DNA from 2 places in the Flavobacterium sp. FlaQc-47 genome. Region 2 is predicted to be linked to the other one. Evidence: riboswitches for the same ligand, from Rfam matches in the RefSeq annotation. Region 2 holds a riboswitch; the other holds the start of a gene.
The links. Region 2 has a riboswitch for S-adenosylmethionine ahead of ACHRVX_RS04635 (redoxin domain-containing protein). Riboswitches for the same ligand answer to the same signal wherever they lie in the genome.

Region 1: it holds a riboswitch for S-adenosylmethionine, as region 2 does, so the genes downstream of both, ACHRVX_RS10355 (alpha/beta fold hydrolase) here and ACHRVX_RS04635 (redoxin domain-containing protein) in region 2, are expected to answer to the same signal.

What each region holds. Positions count from the first base shown of each region.
Region 1 is NZ_JBIPCQ010000003.1:164,551-174,084, forward strand. It holds gene ACHRVX_RS10345 (aspartate kinase) at 1-970, shown strand, start outside; gene ACHRVX_RS10350 (hypothetical protein) at 1,582-1,785, shown strand; SAM riboswitch class I at 1,974-2,082, shown strand; gene ACHRVX_RS10355 (alpha/beta fold hydrolase) at 2,155-3,144, shown strand; gene thrA (bifunctional aspartate kinase/homoserine dehydrogenase I) at 3,146-5,560, shown strand; gene ACHRVX_RS10365 (OsmC family protein) at 5,675-6,100, shown strand; gene ACHRVX_RS10370 (trans-sulfuration enzyme family protein) at 6,236-7,408, shown strand; gene ACHRVX_RS10375 (Rrf2 family transcriptional regulator) at 7,642-8,052, shown strand; gene ACHRVX_RS10380 (sulfite exporter TauE/SafE family protein) at 8,144-8,926, opposite strand; gene ACHRVX_RS10385 (sulfite exporter TauE/SafE family protein) at 9,235-9,534, shown strand, end outside.
Region 2 is NZ_JBIPCQ010000001.1:1,108,777-1,118,310, reverse strand. It holds gene ACHRVX_RS04655 (proline dehydrogenase family protein) at 1-693, shown strand, start outside; gene ACHRVX_RS04650 (beta-ketoacyl-ACP synthase III) at 907-1,953, opposite strand; gene ACHRVX_RS04645 (VOC family protein) at 2,190-2,636, opposite strand; gene ACHRVX_RS04640 (aminotransferase class V-fold PLP-dependent enzyme) at 2,855-4,357, opposite strand; gene ACHRVX_RS04635 (redoxin domain-containing protein) at 4,800-5,786, opposite strand; SAM riboswitch class I at 6,071-6,170, opposite strand; gene ACHRVX_RS04630 (TolC family protein) at 7,637-9,052, opposite strand; gene ACHRVX_RS04625 (HlyD family secretion protein) at 9,033-9,534, opposite strand, start outside.

The DNA of each region.
Region 1 (9,534 bases), on a different contig from region 2:
TTTTCCGATTATAACCAATTCAACAGTAGCTTTTTTCGAGAAAGAAGGCGTAGGATATGCCTGGGAAACCAATTTTCTGGAATTGGCAGTTCCGTTTAAAGTGCAGGATATTATTGAATTTGCCAAAGAAAATGAATTTGAGAATCTGATTGCGGTTGATGCAACGGCAAGCGACGAGTTAATTCATCATTATAATACCCTGATTGAAAACGGATTTAATATTGTAGCGGTAAATAAAAAGGCAAATACATTACCAATCGATCTGTATAAAGAAATCAGGTCGAATTTAAAAAAATACGACAAAGAGTTTTTGTATGAAACATCAGTAGATACAGGATTTCCGGTATTGCAAACTTTAAGAGATTTGTATTATTCAGGTGAAAAAATCACAAAGATCCGAGGTGTTTTTTCAGATAACCTGAGTTATGTCTTTAATCGATTTGCTAATGAAGAAGTTACTTTTTCTTCTCTTTTAAAAGATGCCAGTTTACTTGGTTTAATGCGTTCAACTTTCAAAGAAGATTTATCCGGAAATGATACAGCAAGAAAACTGCTGATTTTGACCAGGGAAATCGGGAAGGATTTTGATCTTTCGGATATAAAAATCAATTCATTAATACAACAAGAACATCTTGAACAAAACGGCATTCTTAGTAAGGAAGCAATTGACAGATACTTTAAAATTGCAAAAATTACCCAGAAGGATAATCATGTATTGCGATATGTTGGGGAATTTGATGTAGAGAAAAATACTTTAGAAGTCAAATTAGTTTCAGAACCCATAACATCTGCAATTGGACAATTAAAAGGTTCAGATACTATTTTTGAAATCTACACACAATCTTACGCAGATGTTCCTATTGCGATTCAAAGTGCTTCGGCATGTAAGCAAGCCATTTCAAGAGGGATAATAACTGACATTTTGAAAGTGGCCGAGAAAATTAAAAATAAAGAAGCAGTTTGGTTGTAAGTGGTTTGAAATAGTAGTCAGTTGTTCTTTGATATAATGAAACAGGAAAGTTCGTTGTGTAATTTTTTGTAAGTTTTAGCTTTCAATTATTGGATTGTTAATTTTGTAAGATGTTTTTTAACGTTTAAATTTTGTTTTTTAACGATTTTTATGATTAATGTGTTGAACATCACTTGCGTAATTGAAAAAATATTCGCACATTTGTAATACCTCAAACTGCAAAAACAAAAAAGTTAACTTTTTAACATTAGTTATCTAAAATGAAACAAAAGCTGGTACTGCTTTATTTCTTTTTTGATTTTTGAAAGAAGGATGGTTTTAAATATTTCAACAGTTTCGAGTAGCTTATTAAAAGTAAACAAATGCAAGAATTTTTTAAAATAGCAATTAAATCACAGATGAATAAATCCCTACAGATGAACAAGATGTTTAACGTCGCACGTATTTGTGTACGCGTCTGTTGATACTAAAAGTATATATAAGTTGTTAAAAACTTAAACCCTTTTGGTATTCACGTCCAAAAGGGTTTTTTTATTTCATTTGGCACCATAACAAAAAATTAAACATACAATAAAGATTATAAAACACAAACTAACATAAACTTAAATATCATGAGCAAATTAAACTACATAACAAGAACATTTTCTACGTTGAAAAACTTAAGAACTAAAAGAAACAATCCGCCACCGACAACAAATGAATTGGTACATCCAAGATTTGGTATTACTGAGGCAGATAAAATAGCAGAAAAAAAAGAGCCAAACTCATTATTGTTTTTGATGTATTCAAAAGAAAATGAAACACTTTTTATCTAAATCAAAAAGTATCATAAAATAGGGGAATACCTGCTTAATTTTACTGGGCTAATTGTTCGGTAATTTTTTGCGTACAAGAGTTTGTGTTTGAATTATCTTTAAGGAAATGAGGAATCAGTTTCGATAAAATTTGTTTGTTTAAGAAATTAGTAGTTAATTTGCACCTTTAAGTTCAAAAACGTATTGAAATGTTATAAAGAAAGGACGAGGGATTAGACCCGATGAATCCTTAGCAACCCTTCGTTAAATCGAAGAAGGTGCTGCATTCTACCACGCCCAAACGTGGAAAGATAACAACAAGAATTTTTCTAGTTTCAGTCTAGTACTTTCTTTCTAATATTTCCACATACAAATCAATAATAAAAAGATTTGAAATTGGAAAATATACCAAGTCCCATTATAATTCATGATTTCATCACAGAAAGTGGTGCATCATATCATTCACTACCATTAAGTTTTACCATTTCTGGTTTGCCATTATACAGCGCGCCTATTGTTTTGGTCAATCACGCTTTAACCGGAAACGCTCAGGTTACAGGTGAAAACGGTTGGTGGAATGATTTAATTGGAGATGAAAAAACAATTGACACCCACAGATATACCATACTAGCATTTGACGTTCCGGGTAACGGAAATGATTCGTTTGTAGTTGAAAACTATCAGGATTTCACAACAAGAGATATTGCCCGAATTTTTATAAAAGGACTTGAAGTCTTAAAAATCGATCAGGTTTACGCTATCATTGGCGGCTCTGTAGGTGGAGGAATTGCCTGGGAAATCCTTGCATTAGAACCTCACATTACCCAAAACTTAATTCCAATTGCAACTGATTGGAAATCGACAGACTGGATGATTGCTAATTGCTACCTGCAAGAGCAAATCCTTAACAATTCTTCAAAACCTATTGAAGATGCCAGAATCCATGCCATGTTGTGTTATCGCTCTCCTGAATCATTCAAAGAAAAATTTCAACGCACGATCAACAACCAACTTTTGATTTTTAATATTGAAAGCTGGCTGGCACATCACGGCGAAAAATTACAAAAAAGATATCAATTGGCATCATATAAGCTGATGAACCAATTGCTCAAAACAATAGATATTACCAGAAATAGTGCCGATTTCGAAACTTTAATGTCCAGAACAAATGCAGCGATCCATATTATCGGAATCAACTCAGATTTGTTTTTTACACCAAAAGAAAATCGGGAAACTTTTAATGAATTAAAAAAGTTCAAAGACAATGTCTTTTACAGCGAGATAGATTCCGTTCACGGACATGACGCTTTTTTAATCGAGTACAAACAATTAGATCATTTACTTGCCGATATTTTTAAGGCAGAAACAATAGAAAAATAAAATGAAAATATTAAAATTTGGAGGTAAATCGTTATCAAACGGAGAAGGACTTAACAAAGTAGTTTCAATCATTTCTGATAAAGTAAATCAAGGCGAACAAATTGCAGTTGTCGTTTCGGCTCGCGGAAAAGCAACAGACGAATTAGATTATATTTTGAAACTTGCCGCTAAAAACGGTAATTACAAACCATTATTTGAAAATTTCAAAACCTATCAAATTTCAGACTATCCACAGGTAGATTTATCTGAAGAATTTAATATTTTAGAAAAACTTTTTGAAGGCGTTAGTTTGATTGGAGATTACAGCAATAAAATCAAAGATCAGATTTTGTCTAAAGGTGAGTTGCTTTCGGCTAAATTGTTGACTGCGATTTTAAAAGAAAAAGGAATTCCTGCCAATTTTGTTGATTCGAGAGAATTATTAAAAACCGACTCAAAATTTGGAGATGCACAACCTTTAGAACAGCTATCTAAGAAAAATGTCATCAATTATTTCAAACAACATAACGGTTCAACGGTTAATATTGTAACTGGTTTTATTGGTTCAAACAATAATAATGACACTACAACTTTAGGCAGAAACGGCAGCAATTATACCGCATCATTAATTGCTAATTATTTAAATGCCGAAGAACTTCAAAACTTTACGCACGTTGATGGAATTTATACAGCAAATCCGGATTTAGTTGCCGATGCTAAAAAAATTGAATTTTTATCGTTTAATGAAGCAAATGAATTGGCGAATTTTGGAGCAACAATTTTGCACGCAAAAACGATAATTCCTTTATTAGAAAAAAATATTCCGTTACGTATTTTAAATACATTCAATCATGAAAATCGCGGAACATTAATCACTTCAGACTCTGCAAAAGAAGGAATCAAAACACTTTCGGTTTTAGAGAATTTATCATTAGTAAATCTTGAAGGTCGAGGATTACTAGGGAAAGCCGGTGTTGATGCCCGAATTTTCAAGGTAATGGGCGATCATAATATCAGTGTAAGTATCATTTCCCAAGGTTCTTCAGAAAGGGGAATTGGGTTGGTTGTTGCGACAGATAAGGCAACAACAGCGATGATTGAGTTAGAAAAAGAGTTCGAAAACGACTTTTATTCTAAGGATGTAAACCAAATTACAGTAACAGATAATGTTTCGGTTATTTCGATTATTGGTCAGGATTTAAGTACTTTTCACAAACCATATACCGCATTAATTAAAAATAAAATAGTTCCAATTTTGTTTAACAACACCGTTACAGGTAAAAACGTGAGTTTGGTGGTTAAAAAGTCAGAACTTAATAAAGCATTAAACGTAATTCACGGAGAGATTTTTGGAGTTTCCAAGAAAATCAACATCGCAATTTTTGGTCACGGTTTAGTAGGCGGAACTTTAATCAATCAAATTTTAGAATCAACCGCAGCAATCGAAAAACGTAAAGACATTAAACTAAATGTTTTTGCTATTGCGAACTCTAAGAAACTACTTTTAAACAAAAATGGCGTAAGTCTAAACTGGAGAAATGACATTCAGCAAGACGGACTTGAATATACAATAAATGATGTAATTGCTTATGCAAACCAACATCATCTGGAAAACTTAATTGCAATTGATAATACGGCAAGTGCCACTTTTGTAGAAAATTATATTTCGTTGATCGAAAGCAGTTTCGACTTGATTTCATCCAATAAAGTTGCCAATACATTAAGCTACGGTTTTTATAAGGAACTGAGAAAGTCCTTAGCAGATAATCAGAAGAATTATTTGTATGAAACCAATGTTGGAGCAGGTTTACCATTAATTGATACGATTAAGTTATTACACCTTTCAGGTGAAAATATCACAAAAATAAAAGGAGTTTTCTCGGGAACATTAAGTTATTTGTTCAATAATTTCTCTTCAAAAGACGCTCCGTTTAGCGAAATTCTAAAAGAAGCAATCGATAACGGATATACAGAGCCAGACCCGCGTGAGGATTTATGCGGAAATGATGTAGGAAGAAAATTACTGATTCTGGCTAGAGAATTAGACCTGCAAAATGAGTTTGAAGAAATCTCGATTCAGAATTTAATTCCGGAACATTTACGTGAAGGAAATGTTGCTGATTTCTTAACTAAATTAAAAGAATTTGACCCAATTTACGAGAAAATAAAAGCCGATCAAAAACCAAATCATGTATTAAGATACATTGGTGAATTGTCCGGTGATTTACAAAATGACAAAGGAATTCTGGAAGTAAAATTAGTTTCGGTACCTTCTGATACAGCGTTAGGCGGATTAAAAGGTTCTGATTCTTTCTTCGAAATTTACACAGAATCTTACGGAGATCGTCCAATCGTAATTCAGGGAGCCGGTGCAGGTTCTGCAGTTACGGCGAGAGGAGTTTTTGGCGATATTTTGAGATTATCAGATAAAGGGTAATCTCTAATCTCAAAGGGGAATGAAATGAATAATTAAGAAGATTTATTAATTAAAAAGTGACGACCTCCAGTCTTATCTCCCTCCCTTTCGGGGAGGGTTGGGGAGGGGAATAACATGAAAGTAACCTTAAACAGAGTAAACGACGCGTTTCATTTCAAACTAAAAAATGAAAGAGGTCATGTAGTTGATGTTGACAGCAGAGCCGAATTTGGCGGAAGCGATTTAGGTGCAAGTCCGATGGAATTAGTATTGATGGGAGTTGCAGGATGCAGCGCGATTGATATGATTTCGATTTTAAAGAAACAACGTCAGGAAATCACCTCATTTAATGCTGAGGTCGAAGGAGAACGCGTTCAAGTTGGCGAAGCAAAACCTTTTAAAGAAATCAATGTAGTTTTTTATTTAGAAGGAGATATCAACCCTGAAAAGGCACATCGTGCTGCCCAGCTTTCTTTCGAGAAATATTGTTCAGTAGCCAAAACGGTTGAACCAACAGCGACAATAAGTTATAAAGTTGTCCTGAATAATCAAGCATTATAGAATTAGAAAATTAGTCAATTAGAAAATTAGAAAATTCTCTATTGAGCGTTAACTAATAATTGACTTCAGTTAAATTTTAAGTTTTGGTTTATATGATAGTAAAACCTGAAACCTGAAACAAGAAAAACAAAAAAAATGAACGAACAAGAACTTGGTTTTGAAACTCAAGCCATAAGAACACAATTAGAAAGATCTCAGTATTTAGAGCATTCGGTGCCATTATACTTATCGTCAAGCTTTGTATTTGAAGATGCCGAAGATATGAGAGCTTCATTTACAGAAGAAAAAGAACGAAATATTTACAGCCGTTTCAGTAATCCCAATACGACTGAATTTGTAGATAAAATTTGCAAAATGGAAGGTGCTGAAGCCGGTTATGCTTTTGCAACAGGAATGGCAGCCGTTTATTCAACATTTGCAGCTTTATTAAATGCCGGCGATCACATTGTATCTGCAAGCAGCGTTTTTGGTTCAACCCATGCATTATTTGTGACTTACTTTCCTAAATGGAATATCGAAACTTCGTATTTTGAGATCAACAAACCGGAAACGATTGAAGCTTTAATCAAACCCAATACGAAAATATTATACGCAGAGTCACCTACAAATCCCGGTGTTGATGTAATTGATTTACAATTGTTGGGAGATATCGCTAAAAAGCATAATCTGATTTTAATTATCGACAACTGTTTTGCAACGCCATATATTCAACAGCCCATAAAATTTGGAGCCCATTTAGTCGTACATTCTGCCACAAAATTAATTGATGGTCAAGGACGTGTTTTAGGAGGAGTTACGGTTGGAAGTGAAGATTTAATCAGACAGATATATTTATTCTCCAGAAATACGGGTCCGGCTTTATCTCCGTTTAATGCCTGGATTTTATCCAAAAGTTTAGAAACTTTAGTTGTTCGTGTTGAAAAGCACTGCGAAAATGCTTTGAAAGTAGCTGAATTTTTAGAAGCACATCCAAATGTGAATAGTGTGAAATATCCGTTTCTGAAATCGCATCCACAATATGAAATCGCTAAAAAGCAAATGCTTTTAGGTGGTAACATAATTGCATTTGAAATTAAAGGCGGCATCGAAGCAGGAAGAAAATTTTTAGATAAAATAAAATTATGTTCATTATCAGCTAATATTGGAGACACAAGATCAATTGTAACTCATCCGGCATCAACAACACACAGTAAATTATCTGAGGAAGATCAATTAGCAGTTGGTATTACCCAAGGTTTAGTACGTGTTTCTGTAGGTTTAGAAACTGTGAAAGATGTAATTGCTGATTTAGAGCAAGCGCTTTCTTAATTGTAGATTAAATCCATTTCAATATATAAATAGCGATTTCAACTGTAAATAATACAGTGGAAATCGCTATTTTTTTAAACTATACTAATTTAGTAGAACTTAGTTTTTCATTCTGTTATTATTCTCGTTCAAAAAGCTTATTTTTGTTGCAGAAAAATATTCAGTTGTTATTTTAGCTTATCCCGATAGTTATCGGAACTAAAATCAATAATCTAAATCTAAAATATATATAAGTGCTTTCAAAGAAAACAAAATACGGAATTAAAGCTTTAACCTATTTAGCGAGACGTGATAATAACGAACCAGTACAAATTGCTGAAATTGCGAAAAGTGAACATATTTCAATTAAATTTTTAGAGAGTATTTTGCTGTTACTTAGGAATTCAGGTTTTCTTGGCGCAAAAAAAGGAAAAGGCGGCGGTTATTATCTGATAAAAGATCCAAAAGATATCAGTATGGCAAAAGTATATCGAATTCTTGAAGGTCCAATTGCATTATTGCCTTGTGCAAGTCATAATTTCTATGAAAGATGTGATGATTGCGATGATGAAACCACCTGCGCAGCAAGACGTTTAATGATGGAAGTTAGAGATAATACTCTTAAAATATTAGAAAGTAATTCTCTTGCAGATATTGCATTTTAATTTTAAACCATATAAGTTATTATAAGTGCTGATTTAAAATAGATGTAAGTTTTTATTAAATGAACTTATATTACTTATATAGTGAAAAGAATTAAAATATCAATTTATATCCCGCTATAAACAGCATTATTGCAATAGCGTTTCTAAGAAATAAATCAGGAACTTTTCCGCTTAACATACTTCCTATAAAAATCCCCGGAAGCGATCCCATTAATAATTGCCCCAGTAAAACTAAATCAAGATTTCCCATCGAGGCATGTCCTATTCCGGCAACAAGAGTTAGCGGAACGGCGTGAGCAATCTCAGTTCCTACCAACCGAGGCGTTGGCAAAAGAGGATACAGGAAAAACAATGTAACCGTTCCTAATGCACCTGCACCAATAGAAGTCAATGTTACAGTTGCCCCTAATAATACACCAATTCCTATAGTTAACATATTTTGAGTGTGGCTCTCACTATGAAATCGATCTCCGGCATGTTTTTGAGAAAGAACTAATAATTTCTTTTTAAATAAAATGGCAATCGAGGTAAAAAGCAATGCCCATCCCAAACTGTATTTTATCACAGCATTTATAGTCGAAATATCGGTTTTAATACTATTCAAGATCCATAAAGTCAATAAAGCTGCGGGAACACTTCCTAAAGTGAGCCAGCCTGTAATTTGCCAATTGATATTGCCTTTTTTATGATGTACAAATACGCCTCCCATTTTAGTAAACGCAGCATATAATAAGTCTGTTCCTACTGCTGTTGTTGGCGGAATTCCAAAATATAATAAAATTGGAGTCATCAAGGAACCACCTCCAACACCTGTCAAACCTACTATGAAACCTACGAGCAGACCCGCAATTACAAGACCTATTTGAAAATCCATGTATAAATATTTACGGTAAAAATAACAACAATTTTATAATTATCCTATGGATGTGGTAGACATTAAAAGAGTATTTTGGTAATCAAGATAATTAAATTTATATGTTGTTGTTTTATAGGTATTTATGTGTTTTAACTTATTCTGTTAATTTGTGAAATTCCTTAAAGTGCTTTTCAAGTTAAATGAAAGAGCAATAGAGATGTAAAAAAAATAAATATTACTTTGATATTTAGAAATAAGTAGTAATTTTGCATAGTAATCTATTAAGCCGATAGGGTAATAGTTAAAAAGAGAAGAAACATTACAATATGGAGAAGGAATTAAAAATAAATAGTGGTGATTTTAAGTCTGATACAGCACTAAAAGAAAAATTATGGGTCGCAATACCTGTTGTTTTATTAGTGGGTTTGTTGACGGTGTTAATATACAACCATTATGCTGATTTTTCCTGGAACGGACTTGTTGAAGGTTTCAATGAGGATTTTTTAGCCTTTTTCCTTATAGGTGTTTTTGCACAATTAGTTGACGGTACCTTAGGAATGGGTTACGGAGCTACTTCAACTTCGTTTTTATTAGCTTACGGAGTTCCGCCAGTTATTAGCAGTACA
Region 2 (9,534 bases):
GCGACCAACGAATTCATTAGAATTACTCACGAGATTAAATACCAAAAATTGAATTCGACTATTTCTCTCGATCTTTCTCATATCGGATTATCAATCTCGCGCGATTTATGTCTTAATAATTTAAATTTAATTTGTCAGGAAGCTGAAAAAGAAAATATAGAAATTACAATTAGTGCCGAAAATGTAGCAATTACAAATGCTATTATCGAAATTTACAAAACAGCGTCTAAAACCTATAAAAATACTTCGATAACACTTCAGGCTTATTTACACAGATCAAAAGATGATTTTGAGGATTTAATAAAAGAAAACGGAAGAATCAGAATCGTTAAAGGAGCGTTTGAAACTCCAAAAGATGTTTCAATCCCAAGAGGAGCTGAACTTGACGAGCGTTATTTATACTACATCGATCAATTATTATCCAGAAAACACAGTTGTGCCATTGCAACGCACCATGACGTGATCCAGAAAGAAGTTGTTAAATTAATTGAAAACTATAAACCAAGCAAAGATTTATATGAATTTGAAAGCTTGTACGGAATCCAGACGCAACAACTAATCCATTTAAAAGAACAAGGATATTCGACTAAACTATACTTTGTGTACGGAAAAGAATGGTATTTGTATTTGTGTAACCGAATTGCAGAATATCCACTAAACCTATTTCAGGCTTTACATGACATTGTAAATTAACACTCGACGACAATTCACATTTTTTTTCCAAATTATTTAAAATAGAGAGGAATTGTAAAACTGATACAAAATAAAAACACAGTACCAATATAAAATTGATCCTGTGTTTTTTTAGATTAAAATCTATGCCTGCGATCTGTCAAAATAGTAATAGAATTGAACGCAAGACTAATACTATGTATTATTAAGATTTTTAAAAAATTTAAGCTCTTATTAATACATTAAATTATGTTTCAATAATTCGCCGTTTGTTGAATATTGTACTGCTTTAAGCGCTCTCATAACACCCCACTTGATGCAAGTTGCGCCCCATGAAAAACCAGCTCCAAAAGTGGTAATCAAAATATTTTGACCTTCTTTAAAATCATTTTTAAAATCCCAAAGACATAACGGAATCGTTGCTGACGTTGTATTACCGTATTTATGAATATTTACTTTGACTTTTTCAATACCTATATTCAAATGCTCGCTTACGGCTTTGATAATTCTTAGATTTGCCTGATGTGGCACCACCCAGTCAATATCTTTCACACTTAAATCATTACTGGCAAGAGCATCCTGAGAAACGCTGCTCATTGATTCAACCGCTTTTTTAAATACATATGAACCTTCCTGTTTGATAAAATGTTCTCTGTGTAAAATACTTTGCATGCCAGCCGGTACTTTAGAACCTCCTGCAGGCACATATAATGCCGATGTTCCGGTTCCGTCTGTTCTCAAAATACTTTTCATTACGCCGCATTCTTTTTCAGTTTTCTCTAAAAGAACCGCTCCTGCCCCATCTCCAAAAAGTATACAGGTATTACGGTCTTCATAATCAACAATAGAACTCATTGTATCTGCTCCAACGACCACAACTTTTTTATAACGACCGCTTTCGATCATAGTCGTCGCCATTTCTAATGCATATAAAAAACCGCTGCAAGCGCCGTTTAAGTCAAAACCAAATGCATTTGTAAAACCGCTTATTTCGCAAACTTTACTTGCTGTAGGAGTTAAAAGATGATCCGGAGTTGCGGTTGCTAAAACTAAACCATCAATTTCTAAAGGGTCAATTTCATAGGTGTCTAATAAATTCTGAATTGCAGCGTTGGCAAGATCTGATGTTGAGAGATTTTCGTTCGTCGCTAATCTGCGCTCTTTTATCCCTGTTCTTTTTTCAATCCATTCATCCGTTGTATCAACCATTTTCGAGATCATCTCATTACTAAGTACATAACTGGGTACAAAGCCACCGATAGCTGTTATTGTTGCATTCATCCTTTATCTAGATTTTTTGTTTTTGATCTCTTTTTTAATTGATAAAAAAGAATTTACAAAATAACGCTAACAAATCGGAAAAGACAAGAGCGAGGGGCGTAAACATAGGGTCTAAAATCATAAATATAAGTTAAACAATTGATCCACGAAGGTTACCAAATTAACAATTCCGAAGTTTTAGACACACATTTACGCAAATTAGTCAAAAATCAATCAAAAATAATGGTAGTAAATAACTAAAAAGCAACCGATTCAAGAAATTCAATTACTTCCCCATTCGGGCTGTACACCAAACTGTTACTTACCGTTATCGATCTACTTTTATTTTCAAGTTTAAGGGTTTCTTTATCTGATAATGGTTTTGCTCCATTTGCTATTGCATCCTTATAAGCTTGTTTTGCATCGTTAACGATAAAACAAATATGCAAAAGCGAATTTTCGACATAAGGATCTCCTTGTTTTCGCTTTCGTCCCTGAGTGGGAAAATTAGCATTACTGTCGCATATTTCGATGTAACAATCAAATTGCGTGTTTTTCAACATGACGCATTTTTGTAAATTAAACTCCAGTAAACTCCAGCTGTGGGCTATTTCAAAATTTAGTGTTTTGTAAAATTGTATTGTTCCCTCAAAATCCTGCGCTTTAATAGCAAAATGATGAAATCCTTTAATATTAGTATTCATTATGATATTTTTATATTCGCTGATGTTTTTAAAAAACATGGATTTTTTAATTCCCAAAAAAGTGTTTCACTTATTAAAATAGACAGAAATAATTTGGCCTGTTAATCTGATGAATGAGGAATTACTACTGCTATCCTTACTTCGCCATCATAACAAAATGAGATGAAATAAGATGAAATGCATATTTCTAAGTGTTAACTATTTTCAAACACTTAATTTTAATCGAACTTAAACCATTCTTTTACATCATCAGCAATAGTTTCTTTATTTACAATGCTTTCAAACTCGTTAGTAGCACTATTATGCTGATAATCCTTCTGCCATTCCTTATGATTTAAAACTACTTTTTGTATGGCATCAGCAATAAACAAAACGTCTTCATTTGTCATTATCGGATGTAGCGATAATCGAACCCATCCCGGTTTATTCGTTTGGTTTTTTAATAAAAGTTCCTCTGTCAATTCGTTAGATTTCGCCTCATCAATATCAAATAAATAATGCGCATAAGTACTCGCGCATGACCATCCGCCACGAACCTGAATTCCGAAACGATCATTTAAAAGTCTCACGATTAAATTATAATGAATATCCTCAATCAAAAACGAAACACACCCAATTCTGTCCGTTTCAATATCTCCTAAAACCGATAACGCCGGAATCTTTTGAAATTCAGAATAACACAGATCCAGTAATTCTTTTTCCCTGTTTTTTATGTTCCCAACTCCCATTTTATCCTTTAATTCCAGAGACAAAGCCGTTCTTATCACTTGCAAAAAACCAGGAGTTCCGCCATCTTCTTTTACTTCTATTGAATCACTGTAATGATATCGTCCCCAAGGATTTGTAGCTTTTACATTTCCACCGCCCGGATGGTCCGGAACATCACTTTTATATAATTTTTCATTAAAAACCAAAACACCGCAGGTTCCGGGTCCGCCAAGGAATTTATGGGGCGAAAAAAAAATGGCATCTAATTGTTCTTCCGGATCTTCAGGATGCATATCGATTTGTACATAAGGTGCCGAAGCTGCAAAATCAACAAAACAAAGTCCGTTATTTTGATGCAGGATTTTAGCCAATTCATGATAAGGCGTAATGATTCCCGTAACATTTGAAGCTGCCGTAAACGAACCAATTTTTACCGTTCTGTCTGCATATTTTTTAATCAATTCTGCAAATATTTCAGGATCAACTAAATTGTTTTCATCCGGCGGTACCACCACAACATCGGCATTGGTTTCATACCAGGAAACCTGATTAGAATGGTGCTCCATATGCGTGATAAAAACTACTGGTTTATCGGTATTATCAGGCACAATAGTCGATTTATTATCTGCCGAACGCAACCCAATAAAACGCTGTAATTTTGATAAAGCAGCCGTCATTCCGGTTCCCGTTGTCACCAGAACATCTAATTCATTGGCATTTACATGCTTCTTAATCAATTGTCTCGCGTGATTGTAAGCATAAGTTGAAGTTTTGCCGGTTTCGCTGGAAAAAGAATGCGTATTGGCAATCATCGGACCTATTTTATTGAGCATAATATTTTCAATTGGCACATATAATCTGCCGCTCGCGACCCAATCTGCATATAATAAATTTTGCTGTCCGTAAGCCGACTTAAAAGTATGGTTTACTCCTATTGTATTTTCTCTAAACTTTGAAAAATAGTGCTCTAACTGACTTGGTTTCGTTATGTTCTCAATTGCATTTATTTCCATATCATTTTTAAATTAACTCATTTTTATTTTTGACTGAATCTGGTGGGGAATTATTTTAATACACGGCTGTTTGTCATTCCGAGGAACGAGGAATCTGCGCAAGTAACTCCGGTAAGTTTGTCATTCTATTTCTATGATAAAACAAAATCTTTTTTTTCAGGAGCTAATCCCGCTGTCTGTTTCAAACGAAGTTCACTAAACTCCAATTGAAATAAGAATTAAGTGAAGTAATCTTTTGCAGCGAACGCCGCTACAAAAGGATTTTCACTTCTATCGGGGTTATGACAATCATTTTCATAAGATTCTTTTCGTTTAGCATATCATTTCGACGCAAGGAGAAATCACATCCACTATTCGCCAAGATTGACATATTTAGAAACGGAGTTTCTTGTGTAATTTCTCCTTGCGTCGAAATGACAAACAAGCGTGGAATTACCAAAATCTAACTCCTGTTCAAAAGTGTTTTAAGCGTAGCCTGAAGTTCTTCACCACGAAGATTTTTCGCTACGATAACTCCTTTTGAATCTACCAGATAATTGGAGGGAATTGCTCTTACTCCGTATAATTTTGCGATTTCGCTATTCCAGAAAAGTAAGTCCGAAACTTGCAGCCAGTTTAAATTGTCGTCCTGAATTCCTTTCACCCAGTTTTCTTTCTTTTTATCTAAAGAAACTCCAAAAACGTTGAAACCTCTATCATGATACTCCTTGTAAGCAGCAACGATATTTGGGTTTTCTCTTCTGCATGGTCCACACCATGAAGCCCAGAAATCAACCAAAGTATAGCCGTTTAGATTTTCAGAAAATCGGATATCTTTTCCTTCAGGATTTTTAGAAACGAAATCAGGTGCTTTTTTACCAATTTGTAATCCGTTTAGAACCTTCACTAATTCCTTTAATTCTTTTACATATGTTGAATTTTGCTGACTTTTATCGAGAAGTGCAATGTTTTGTGTAATCTGATCCGGAGTCAATCTGTACGACCAGTTTCTGTATAATACATATGCCGAAACCAGAGAGCCAGGATGTTCTGTTATAAATTTACTTATATCAACGTTCTCCGTTTTTTGATAAATATTGAATAAATCCTGAGAAACAGAACCTTCAATAACCGAAGTACTATAATATTTGACCGGACTTAATTGTACTGTAATTGGTGCTTTTTCCAGAAAAATATACAACGGACTATTGGCTGTATTAACACTTAATCCGTACAATTCCGGAAGTTTTACTTTGGTTTTGAAACCAAACTTTCCATCCACTACTTTTACCGAATCTATTGTGGTAAACATCTTGTTATGAAACTTTTGCAGATATACATATTTTACAATTGTATCTGTTACAGTTCCTTTTAACTGAACATTTGAATCTTGACCCTGTATTGCTGATACAGAAAAACAAAGGGCTAGAAATACTATTATTTTTTTCATTATATGGAGTTAAAGTTGAATTTTGTCAAATTTTATGTAGTTCTTTTTAAACGGACATACGAATTCCCCTGACCAATTAAATGGCCTATATCTAAATGTTGAAGAGTAGGAAAAAGGATTATAAAAATTAGCGGCTACGCATTCGGAAAACTAAGACTTCATTTTCTGATAAAGGCAATTGTAACTGATTGTAAAAGGCGTTTAAATTGAATCGTTTAATTTTCATTTTAATAATAAAAAAGGTTTTAACATAATGACCTTATTCAGATTTACCAAGGAAATCTTTCTTATCTGTCCGCCTTAGCGGAAGGATTTAGCACCTTATTGGGCAACAGGTTGCTAAGACGTCACAGGGCCTAATCCCTCAGTCTTTCTGGATAAGTTCACGCAGAAATATTCTGCTGATGCAAATATATATAAATTCTATGTAATTAATATAGTTTTAAAGGATGTTTTTTAAAATAGTTAAAATAAAGGAATCGGCATGATTACAATCGTCCTGGAAATCAAGTTAATATCAACGAGGTAATGCGTAAAGTAAATACCAAGTTTGTCATTTCGAGGAACGGGGAATCTCATCAAGTAGCTCGCCAAAGATTTGGATTACGTTGTGTGCCGGGGATTAATCCCAATGTCATGAGGTTAAGCTTTGTTTGAAAATTATGAGTAATTAGACCAAGATTTGAAATGTGCCGTTAGGCACTAAATATTGGTAGTTAATATAGATTAGAAATACGTTGGCGTGCCGTAGGTACGCAACAAATGATAACTATTGCGTACCTACGGCACGCTATATTTATTCCATTTCATATGAACTACCAATATTTAGTGCCCAACGGCACAAATAGTAAGTTTTAAAATCTTGATTATCATGAAATAATATGATTGTCAATTTTATGCTGTTTCACACATATAAAATCAAAATCTTAAATCTTTTTTATCCTTTTTTCTTAACTTAATGATATTGGATTTTAATCCATCATACGCAAACAAAATCAACAAATATTGTGGCTACGTTGTGTCCAAGGGATTAATGCCAATGTCATTAAGTTATGCTTTGTTTGATAATTATGAGTAATGCAAACCAAAATTTGAAATGTGCCGTTAGGCACTAAATATTGGTAATTAATATAGATTAGAAATACGTTGGCGTGCCGTAGGTACGCAACAAATGATAACTATTGCTTACCTACGGCACGCTATATTTATTCCATTTCATATGAACTACAATATTTAGTGCCTAACGGCACAAATAGTAAGTTTTTAAATAGTGATTGTCATGAAATAATATGATTTTCGATTTTATGCCGTTTCACACATATAAAATCAAAAATATTAAATCTTTTTTTTCCTTTTTTCTTAACTTAATGACATTGGATTAATGCATCGTACGCAAACAAAATCAACAAATATTGTGGCTACGTTGTGTCCAAGGGATTAAGGCCAATAGCTATCAGAACCTGGCTACAAAATAAAAAATTCCTCCGGATTCTCAAAAGAGTTCCAGAGGAACGAAACATATTGTAGAGATGGATTTTAATCCATCATAAGCAAACAAAATCAACAAATATTGTGACTACGTTGTGTCAAATGCATTAATCCCGATAGCTACCAGAACCTGGCTAGAAAATAAAAAAAATCCTCCGGATTCTCAAAAGAGTTCCGAAGGAACGAAACATATTGTAGGGCTGGACTTCAGTCCAGTCTAATAGCAAGAAATTCCGCAAGTATTGTCGTTAATCTTTGTAGAATTACTAGTGTGATTTCTCCTCTGTCGAAATGAAAAAGTTTGCGGTTCCATTTGTGTTCAAAGGATTTTATTTAATCATAATAGAAAATCCACAAATTATTTAATCCGGATTTGCCAGTATTTTATACAATTCGGCATTTGAAATATAAAATTGATTTTCAATACCTATTTGCGATAATTTAGCGCTTACCAAATTATTCTCTCTGGAATTAATCAAAAATATTGAACTTTCACCAAACGAAAACAGTTTTTCCTCAGAGCTTAACATTACAACATAATCCTTTACAAGATTGTCGATAACCATTTTTTGTCTTTTTAGAGAGGCAATTTCGGTTTGTTGCGCTTTTATTTTATTTTTAAGTTCCAGTCTTTGCTGATCGATATCAAATTTTAAATCCTGCATTTTTAGTTTCGCGATTTTCAGATTTCCACGTTCTTTTCTTAGGAAAATCGGAATGCTGAAATCGATATTAAACTTATAATCATCAGCATTAAAAGAATCAAAATAAACAGGTTCAGAGATATAATTATACCCTACGTTTACCTTCGGAAGCAGTAAATTAGCCTTCAGCTGTCTGTTGATTTCCAGCATCGATAATTTAGTTTCCAATGCCTGAATTTTAGGATGCGCTTCTAAGCTTTCAACATTGACCATCATGGCAGATGTTTTTAATGTCTCTTCCAGGGTCTGAATTAAGTTTTGTTCGGGCTTTACATTGTCTGCCAGTTCAACGGGAACATTTTCTATCCATAAATAATTCGAAATGGCAAGTTTGGCTTTTGCCAGTTTCAGGTTTCCGTTTTCTACATTTAATTCCCTGTTTCTAACTGTAATTCTTGCTTCAACACTATCGATTGCAGGAGAATCACCATATTCAATTAGTTTTTTCACGCCTGCAAAACGAGTACTGGCAAAGCCCAGATAACTTTTATAAAGTTCGGCTTCATTAAAGCTTCTTCTCCATTCAAAATAAGCTTCGCTTGCTTTATACAAAACCTCAATCGCTTTTAGTTTTCGTTGCGCATCACTCAGTTTTATCTGGAGTTTTCCTTCTCTTACATCTGCCATTCTCTGGTTGATAAACAAACCCTGCCCTAAGGCAACACTTATTCCCAGTGACGTTAATCCCGCATCCGGCGTTCGGTTTTGCGGATTGTAATATTGACCGTCTGTATCGTCGAAACCAGCTTTTATTTCAATACCATACCAGGTTGGGATTTTGAAACTGCTGTTTAATAACGAATAATATTCGGTTCCTTTAAACTCTTTTTTATTGTAATCTACTTCAATTTTCGGATCAAATCCTCCACGTGCCACCATAAGCATTGCCTGAGCATTACTTACTTCAAGATTGGCTTGTTTGACCAGCGGATGGTATTTTTTGACATATCCTAAAAATTCGCTGTAGCTTAACTCCTCTTTATTAAAATCCTGACTGTATGATTTAGAAAAGCCAATAAGAAATAAAAAAGAGCACAATATGATATACCTTATGTTACTTTTTATCTTTTCCATTTGTTGCTTTATCATCTGAATTATAATAATTGGGTGGAAATCCGTTCAGGTTACGCCATATTTCATAACCTACAGAAACCGTTTCGAGCAAGGCAATACTTTGCGCACCGGCACCTATGCTTAATTCTTTTGGCCATTTGTCTTCTTTATTATCCGGTGCAATCAGAATTCTGTATTTGCCGTTTGCACTTATAAAATTTTCTATTGCCACTACCCTGCCGCCAAAAGTTCCGTAGGATAATCCAGGCCATCCTGAGAATACGATTCTTGGCCAGCCATCAAACCAGACACGCACTTTTGCACCACGATGCACTAACGGAAGATCAATAGGTTCTACATACGTTTCAACTGCAATATCATAACTTTGCGGCATGATACTTACCACCGGAGTTCCTTCCTTAATTGTTTCACCAAGACCCGCCAGTAAAGCACGATTGACATAACCGCTTTGTGGCGCTGTGATGTAATATAAACCATTTCTC